One region of the Paenibacillus sp. FSL H8-0168 genome, then DNA from elsewhere that is predicted to be linked to it. Evidence: predicted binding sites of a transcription regulator. Region 1 holds the regulator's gene; the other holds the start of a gene.
The links. The regulator LexA, encoded in region 1, represses DNA repair genes until DNA is damaged. The targets are predictions, from matches to a motif close to CGAACATATGTTCG.
Positions count from the first base shown of each region.

Region 2: a site for LexA is predicted at 2,798-2,811, ahead of addB (helicase-exonuclease AddAB subunit AddB). Genes of this name have one in related genera too.

Region 1 is NZ_CP151948.1:3,236,275-3,241,159, reverse strand. It holds gene MHI21_RS14295 (GNAT family N-acetyltransferase) at 1-300, opposite strand, end outside; gene MHI21_RS14290 (hypothetical protein) at 534-674, opposite strand; gene MHI21_RS14285 (hypothetical protein) at 716-880, opposite strand; gene MHI21_RS14280 (hypothetical protein) at 1,114-1,416, opposite strand; gene lexA (transcriptional repressor LexA) at 1,698-2,324, opposite strand; gene MHI21_RS14270 (LysM peptidoglycan-binding domain-containing protein) at 2,513-2,881, shown strand; gene MHI21_RS14265 (DUF896 domain-containing protein) at 2,990-3,196, shown strand; gene MHI21_RS14260 (hypothetical protein) at 3,317-3,826, shown strand; gene MHI21_RS14255 (HAD family hydrolase) at 3,982-4,776, shown strand; gene MHI21_RS14250 (cupin domain-containing protein) at 4,877-4,885, opposite strand, start outside.
Region 2 is NZ_CP151948.1:3,906,076-3,910,960, forward strand. It holds gene addB (helicase-exonuclease AddAB subunit AddB) at 1-2,731, opposite strand, end outside; gene MHI21_RS17190 (class I SAM-dependent rRNA methyltransferase) at 2,968-4,347, opposite strand; gene MHI21_RS17195 (Na/Pi symporter) at 4,636-4,885, shown strand, end outside.

The DNA.
Region 1 (4,885 bases):
AGCGACGGCAATATCCTCAATTAGAGCATAGCCATTCCAATTAGTACAAAGTTTAATTTGCCCAACACAGTCGTTCTCATCATAATATAAAAAAATAGATTTTCCTTGTTCATCAATATAACTGATGTCGACGTCATCATCCTCATACTGTTTAAAATATGGTTCGGGGAAACTTTCTTCTATATATGTCCAATTATCGTTCTCGTATTTAGGTATAATCCTTCCTGACACAATAAAGCCGTTATTCTCATTTGACTTCTTAAAATCTCCCATATTCGAAAGTGACATTTTAATTATTATGGCTTGTCTCCTCCTGGTTTAATTTCTCTATGCACACTATTCTAAAAGAGAACCACCATTTCCTGTCTGTTAGATTTATAAAAAGAGCAAAATTGTAGCGACTGTTCAACTATGTGTGATATTCTACGATCTCGTCCGCTTGCTTCAACGATTCATAGCAGTAGTTAGGTGTGCTGTTTAACACTAAAAAAAAAGCAGGAAGAATCCTTCCTGCTTTTGCTTGAAAACGATTATTAACGTCTGCGTTGTCTATCATTCACGCTAAACAGATTAACAGCCAGTGCGTTACCTCTTGCACGCGCAACAGCTCTTTGATTCGAACGGATGTTTGATCTTCTTCTTCTCAAATCACGTCTGCAATGTCTTCTGCTCATGTGATCACCTCCCTTCAAGGAAATGAAGGTACGGATGAATCTTAGTGGTGTTTATGCTTACGCTTGGAAATTTTGATATTCAAGGCATTGGTTGCTAGTGCATTTCCGCTTCCTGTTTTAGCAGCTGCGGCTTGAAAGACTTTAACGACCAGATATCTGTTTTTTCCGATGCGATGCTTATACGTTTTAACTCTATTTCTGATCATCTGCATATCTCCTTTGCTTAGGTCTGCTATATACTATGTCAATTGTGATAGTAATGTATCAGCATAAATCTATTAAAAGCAAAAAGAAGCTGGTACCTATATTCCTAATGGTTAACAAAAAACTCATGCGAACCTGTCTTCGCCATTTCAACTTTACGTTGCAGGAGAATGTTACAGGCAGGTCGGCATGAGTCTAATAGTGTAGATAAATAATATGCAGTTTAGTATGAAAATTATTTACTATTAAGAGTGTTAAGTTTTTTCTCGTAGTACGCCTCTTGAGCAAGAATATGATTCAGTTGTTCAGAGAGCAGTTTATATTCTTGGCTGTCTTCTGGGTAATTGTTTCTTTCGGAAATTACAGCTTCGAGTTGCTTTTCTAAATACCTGAAATGGATAAGTATTTGTATGTACTGAATACGATCGTAGGTTGTTATGTGTGATTTCTCTTCTGCATACAAATGATCCATTGTTGGTACTACACAGTTTATGGCGATAAATATCACAACAAACGCTGAAATTATAATTTTTTTCATTTAATTCCTCCTACAGAGCTATGAGTAATTAATATACCATATTTATCTAAAACAAAGAAAGATCTATTAGTTTTGCCCATCAATATAGCTGCTCAAGATCAGTGGGTGATTATTTGAGATGAGGAGGCTGATTTTATAGTAGAAACAATAGGAATAGGTTGCTGAAATGAAAAAATAGTTGTGAGATACATAGTATACATAATAACAATACAAAACCGGCTTGCCCTAGGCAGCCGGTTTTGTATTAGTGGTTAGAATAACGGGGAAGAAAGAACGAGAAATCAGTGGAAGTCCCGGAAGAGTCCTACAACCTTGCCCAAAATGCTGACGTGTGTCAGGCGAAGCGGTTCAAAGGCTGGATTTTCAGGTTGAAGCCGGATATGATCTTTTTCTTTGTAGAAGGTTTTAACTGTAGCTTCGTCTTCATCTGTCATAGCTACAACAATATCGCCATTATCAGCGGTCTGCTGCTGACGTACGATTACATAGTCTCCGTTAGCAATCCCAGCCTCAATCATGCTTTCGCCTACAACAGATAACATGAATATTTTATCCTCACCAACAAAGTGTTGGGGAAGAGGAAAGTAATCTTCAATATTTTCTGTCGCCGTAATAGGAAGGCCAGCAGTTACTTTGCCGACGACGGGGACACGACTAATGGAGTAATTAATCAAGTTGCTGTTATCCGATTCGTCTTGACCGAGTAACTCAATAGCCCGTGGTTTTGTAGGATCGCGTCGAATGAGTCCTTTTTTCTCTAAACGATCCAAATGACCGTGAACCGTAGAACTGGAGGCCAATCCGACAGCCTCGCCTATTTCGCGTACAGAAGGGGGGTATCCCTTTAGACGCACTTCATTGCGGATAAATTCAAGAATGGCCTGCTGGCGGCTCGAAATCTTAGACATACCGTATCAACCCCATTTAGTAACGTTTGGGAAAATTATAGCATAGAACCTCCGTTCGTACAAACATAAGTTCTAAATAATCCCTAAAAATAATCGCGAACTTTTGTTCTCTTTTCTATTGAACAAAACAAATGTTCGTGTTATATTGTGAAAACATAAGAACAAACGTTTGGAGGTCGCAGCCAATGATGAAATATAGCACTTATCAAAGTATTTTTCCGATGAATTCAGAAAATTTGCAGGAGACCCGAAAAGAGGGTAGAGCGCATTTTATGCAAATTATTACTAATACTCTTTTAGTTAAGCTTCTTATTTTAGTGATTGTTGCTTGGATTGCAGGGGCAGGTGTACTTACGGTTTTCGCGGCACCTTCAGCTTCCAAGGAAGAAGTGACTAAACTGACCGTACAACCTGGAGATACGTTGTGGGAGATTGCCGCAAATCATAAACCGGAACGAATGGATACACGGGTATATATAGAAGGAATTGTGCGGATTAACGGTTTGGAGGATCGGGGAGTACAGGCAGGTCAGGTACTCAAGCTTCCTAACTTCTGATCTATAGACAATTAGAGCTTGTCAGGGAGCGTAATGCGGGAGCCTTGACAAGCTCTTTTCTACATGTCAAAGTGTATTATATCTTTGCTTTTATGGAGGGGACACAATTTGGATATAGACAGCTTAGTTCAGCGCATCAATGAATTAGCGCGCAAAGCAAAATCCGAGGGTTTGACGGAAGAGGAAGCCACAGAGCGCGCCAATCTTCGGGAAATTTATTTAGGTAACATTCGCCGTAATTTTCGGCAGCAGCTTGAAACGATTGAATTTGTGGACGATGATACATCGAAGGGAAATGACGGGCTGAAGCATTAAAGTTGTTAAAGCGCCCAAGCCTGCAATTTGCCTTTTGTTTTAGGTACCGTTCTCGGTATCTATATAGATCAGCTTTGAGGCAATTGTTTTATTGTAATATATCTGGGAAGGAATTGAGAGATGGCCCGATCATTTGAAAGAAAAGTACGCAAAAACACAGCGCATTTAAATAAATCGCGCAAAAAGCAAGGCATTCAAACCATTAATGGCGCAGGTTCTGCAATGGATATTTTCCGTGGCCGTAACATTACTGTGCCAATTATGCTGGCTGGTCTTTCTGTATTGTACATGCTTATGAGTTACTTTTTGACTAAGACTGGCATGCGAGGAATGGATTGGCTTGTATTCGGCCTCTACTTGATGCTGGCTGTTATCTTTTTCATCCGTCGTCCTTATCTGAAAGTGGGAAAGGATACTCTCTATATGCTGAAAGGTGGTAGAGAACGTCCAATGACGGCTGGGGACATGAAAGCCATCAAGATTGAAAAGGGTTACGTAACCGTTGAAAGAAAAGGTAAGGGCGGTAATTTCATTTTCACAAAATCATTAGGTCGCTATGACACGGATGCCATTGCAGAGCGACTTGAGAAGTTTGCGCTATCCAATCAGATACAGGTGGACAAGAAATAACTGATTTAGCCTGTAGCTCTTTAATAAAGGCCGTATGATGTTATTTCATATAACATGCTGCGGCCGCTTGCTTAATATGGGCACACATAACGATTCAAATACTTAACCGAGCAAATAGGTGTACATATACTGTGGAAAGAGAGTGGATAATTCAGATGACGATTCAGGCGGTAATGTTTGATCTTGATGATACCCTTTTATGGGATGAACGTAGTGTAGAAGAGGCATTTGATGCAGCGTGCCAAACAGGCTCACGTGAAGCAGGCGTTGATCCGAAAACTCTGGAGGAAGCGGTACGTAAGGAAGCACGCGCTTTGTATGAATCCTATGAAACCTTTAGTTTTACTCAAATGATCGGCATTAACCCGTTTGAAGGATTGTGGGCGAATTTTACAGCAGGTGAGCAACCTGAATTCCGCCAATTGGAACAGTTGGCCCCTGTTTATCGAAAGGAATCATGGCGTAGAGGACTCCTGCAACTCGGGATAGATAATGAGAAGTTGGCGGAAAAGCTGGCTATCCAATTTGCTTCGGAAAGACGCGCGCGTCCACATGTATATGAAGAAACGTTTGAGATTCTAGAACAATTGAAGGGACATTACAAACTGTTATTGCTGACAAATGGCTCCCCTGATCTACAACAGGAGAAACTGGATGGAGTTCCTCAATTAGCTCCTTTTTTTGATCATGTTGTCATTTCAGGTTCATTTGGTCGAGGCAAGCCTGATCCGTCTATATTCCAGCATGCTTTGGGGCTTCTTGGTATTGAGCCTGAACATGCTTTAATGGTAGGAGATAAGCTGACGACTGATATTCAAGGAGCGTTGGCAGCAGGTGTACACTCGGTGTGGGTGAACCGGAACGCTAAAACCAATACCACAGAGATCAAGCCCAAGTTCGAAATCAAGCATCTGTCTGAATTGGACGGAATTATTCAATCGTTAAAGTAAGAAATCCATAGTCTTTAGAAACGAGTATTAAAAAAACTCCCTTCGCTCGATTGTTACAGAGCAGAGGGAGTTTTTTATTCACACAAGGATAAATTCGTAATTATGCTTT
Region 2 (4,885 bases), 670 kb from region 1:
CTTTCAATTTGCGCAAAATGTAGCCATACCGCTTGGAACTCATTAAAATCTCGCCTTGCAGACGAGGAGCCAAACGCTCCACTGTACTTTCCGCCTCTTGTCGGCATTCCTCGGTGCTGAGGCTGCCCCAGCTGACATTGCGTTTACGCAGATTGATCGCCATCTCTCCAAGCGCTGCATGGAATAATTGTCCGATATCCGGGGCCTTCAGGCGATACATTTGGCGTTCCTTCAAACGAAGACCGTGAGAGGCAAAGTGCGAAAATGGACATGCCACAAAACGTTCCATACGAGATACGCTGGTACGCAGCTTGCTACCGTACAGACGGCGGCTCGTTTCCTTCTGCATTTCGGCATGGTTCTCATAAAAAAGTGAGGTCAACAGCTGACGCAGCTTGTCCTTCTCACGCCCTTGCTGGCCTGCATACCAGTTATATACCTCCCACCAAGGAGATAAAATGTCACTGCCACGTCGCCAATGCCGTAATTGCGCAATGAGCTGCGGCAAAGCCTCGGACGGATGAGAAGCATACTCCCATTGCGTCGTCCAAGCATCCCCAGGCAAAGGGTATCCAGCCAACGGACGTTCGTCCAGACTAGGAAACAGGTGCCGCACATGTCGTACTAACTCAGACGGCAACAATGACTTGCCCTCTTCATCAGTCACTGCATAGCTCATCCACAGGCTTTTACCGGCTGAAGTAAGGGCCGTATAAGCGAGAAAACGTTCGTCCAACAGACGTCTTGTCATATCCGGCGCCAGCTCTACGCCTTGTTCGTTTAATGCCGTACGCTCCTGCTCATTCAGCACACCGTCCTCATGGAACACAGCCGGCATCACACCTTCGTTCATACCTAGCACAAAGGCATGTTGAATACCGGATACACGCGTACGGTCCGTGTTTCCGACTAGAACCTGATCCAGAGCCGGCGGAACAAGTCCCATACGGAACTCGGCCAATCCCGTTTCCAGCACACCTGCAAACAAAGAGGTATCCAGCCTCTCATCACCCATCATTTCGACGATTTGATCCAGTAGTTCAAGCACTGCATCCCATACCTGACGATGCTCCTTGGCCTGCTCAGGTTTTCCTGCTTCCTCTGCCTGATGAATGAAGGCGTCCAGCTTGTGGCCGATTTCTGCATCTTCCAGTAACAGATATACCGCTTCACACTTCTCAAGTGCAGTTCGTGCCTTGCCCACACGTTTCTCAAACGCACGTAAAGGCGTCACGATCACATCCCGGCATAGCTCCATCAAATCCAACGTTTCATCCCGCCTACGGTTCCGTTCCTGCTCCTCCAGCTCCAATGACAAGCTGGGCACAGCCTGCCACGGCCGACCATCTGTCCAACGGCTGCCTTGTATTCCGCAGGCCAGAACATAGTTTTCCAAACGGTCCATCTCCTCGCGGCTCACCCGACCGTCCAGCGGCAGTAGAAGGTCTGTTTTGACCGCACGGAATACATCCTCATATCGCCAACGCCGCTGCACGATATCCAGCGAAGCCCGAATCAATTCCACCAAAGGATGATGTAATACACTTCTTCGCTGATCCAGAAATACTGGAACCTCATACTGTTTGAATATCGGTTCCACCCATGGCTCATAATCTTCAATATGACGTACAAACAGAGCCATCTCCCGGTAACGCGCGCCTTCCTCTCGGGCCAGACGGCGCATTTCGCGTACAGCCCCTTCCAGCTCTGCACGGCGATTAGCCGCAGTGTACAGTTTTATGCCCTCCGGCTGTTCTTCTGTCCACTGCTCTCGTAGCTGCTGCAGCCGCATCCGTTGTTCCTGATTCCGTAACCCTGTACGATGTTCAAAGTTAGCCTCCAAATACGCCAACGCCGGACGCTCCTTAAATCTCGGCAGCGGATCAGGGCGTAGTAATTGTGTCTGCGTCTCTATCATCAGCTCGTCTGCCATTCCTTTGAGCTTTACATACGTAGCCGCCGAAGGATGAAACAAATCCAGCTCATGCGGAAGCTGTCCGCTCTCGTAGCTACGGTTGCAAGTCAGCGCCACCGTCAACGAAGAGGCATGCAGCATAAGTTGCTCCACCACCTTGTATTCATGTGGTGTAAATCTACGGTAGCCATCCATCCAAATGTCTGCTCCACGCACAAGGGAAGACTCCGCAATCTGTTCTGCCAGCATACGCAACGTATCTTCACCGTCTATATATTTAAGCGTCAGCTCTCGTTCAAAATCCTCGTAGATTAGACTGATATCTTTGAGCTTGCCGCGCAAAATCGGAGTTGACTCTCCCACAGCGTTCATTCGCTCCAGTTGCTCGGGTACAGACCGAGTATCATTTCCATACTGCTTTAGCTCCGTAAACAATGTATTCAACCGATCCACAAAGCCGAGCTGGTCTCCCGAATCCTTAAACAAGCTCAGTTCATCCTTGCGACGACGAATAATTTTATATAAAAGCATCTTCTTGCCTTCTTCCGTTACAGGCACCAGTGCTGAACCCCCGGTTTCCTGCATAACTAAATAGGCAAGACGATGAAATCCCATCACTTGGGCGCGCACCGACCCCTGAATACCGTTTCCGGCTTCTGTAAGTAACGCATGCTCGGAAGCAAATGACGATTGCTCCGGTACAAGTAACAGCATAGGCTTACCTAGCGGCTCCTCGCGTAACATAGACGTCATTTCATTGCGGATTAACGTACTTTTACCACTACCAGAGCGGCCAATCAACAAGCGGACCGACATGATGCGGCCTCCTTTCCAACGAACAACATTCTATTAAACAGTATAGCATATCAGGCAAGGGAGAAAAGAACGTACGTTTGCCATGTTGTAGCAATTCATCCTCCCCCTAAAAATAAATCAGTCCCGCAGGTTGGCTTGGTGCATGCCTTCTCTACAGGACTGATTTATACCTAAAATGAGTCTATTTTACCTATTTAATCACCAAAAAGGCGATTGACTTTGACTTTGTATGAAACCTAAAGCTGTGTCCGGCTGCGCACCTCAAAGATGGCGAATTTCAAGTAATGGCCTTCCTCCACACCCAAAATTTGAGGATGGTCCTTACCAGCCGCTCTCCAGTCTACCAGACGAAGGATTTTGCCGGCATCTGCCGCCGCTTCCTTAATGGTGTCCAAAAACAGCTCTGGCCGCATATGGAACGAACAGCTCGCTGTCACCAGATAGCCGCCCTCATTGACAAGTTTCATCCCATGCAGGTTGATATCTTTATACCCACGTGTAGCTCCTTTGACAGCGTTCTTCGTTTTGGCAAAGGCTGGCGGATCGAGAATGACCACATCAAAGGTGCGTCCGCCACCTGCTGTCAGCGGCTTGGATGTATCTCCTTTGCCCCCGGCTCGTGCATTGCGTTCCTCTACGCCTTTCACTTGATTGCGCAAATATTGAAAAGCATCGTCGACGACAAACTCGACGCGTTCCTCAAAACCGTTCAGCTTGACATTATCCCGCGCACTTTCAATCGCATGCTCAGAAATATCAAGACATGTTACTTTTTTAGCACCATGTTTACATGCATTGAGCGTAAAGCTTCCCGTATGTGAAAAACATTCCAATACGGTTGCGCCATCCCAGAATGGGAATTCAACAACCTTACCACTTTTATTCACTGGCTTCATGACCGTAGTGCCCGCATCCCCTGAGTCTGCAGCTACTTCTTGTAGCGTAATTCCACTACGTGCTCCCCAACCTGTCATCAACGGTGCTATAGCCGCACGATTTTCACGCTGGTCAAAGAAATACCCCGTCTTCTGGCCCTCTACGATATCAACCTTGATTTGCAGGCCATTTTCCGTCACCACCACATGACGCGGGCAATCACCGTACAAAGGACCCTTCGTTTGTTCCAATCCTTCCAGCTCACGGATGGATACATCACTGCGCTCATATATACCAGCAGGACCCACTACTTCAACGAGCGCATCCCTGATTTCTTCCCTGCGCAGATCCATGCCAAGCGTTAACAACTGCACGACTAACACATCACCAAATCGATCTACAATCAGTCCAGGCAAAAAATCAGCCTCGCCGTACACCAACCGATAAGCGTTTCCCCCGGTCACAAAACGTTCGCGGTGCTCCAGACATTTGCGAAAGCGTTGGGCAAAAAAGTTTTGATCCATTGCTTCCAGCGGCTCGTAGGACATCACACGTACTGTAATTTGTGAAGCCGGATTATAGTAACCTGTCGCCAAATAACGCCCCTGATGGTTAACGATGCTGACCAAATCGCCTGCCTCTGGGTCACCCTCAATCTTGGCTATTTCGTTTTTAAACACCCAAGGGTGTGCGTGCTCCAGCCTTTTTTTACGGCTGCGTTCTAATATTACTGAAGGCAAAATCCTTCACTCCCATTCTTGGATTACTCAAAGTGTTAAAACGTTGTTCGATAGGGGCGCGGCTCCGCGGATCATTTGATCTTACGATCACTGTTGCTTTTCCAGATTCAAATGATCCGCTTCGCTACTGCCCGCCTGTATATCGACGTCACGCTTTTAAAGCTTGTGAAGATACTACAAAAATTATCGTTCTATAAAAAAACAGCTCGGCCATGCTTGTCATGGCTGTCCTCGGTAGATCATAGGCTGTTACATAAGTATTTTCACCTAGAAAAGGGGGCTATGCCCGTGTTTATACATGTTATACTCCCGCTGTGCGGCGGGCTGTTTATTTTTTTGGGCGGGATGAAGCTGATGGAAGCAGCCCTCCGGCATTTGGCCGGCCCCTTCCTCACCCGCTGGCTGAACCGCGCCACAGTTTCCCCTTGGCGGGGCATGCTGTTCAGCTCAGGCATTACCGCCTTGCTGCAAAGCAGCACCGCCGTAACGGTGCTGACGATCGGACTGGTTAACGCCGGGCTATTGACCTACGGCCGCA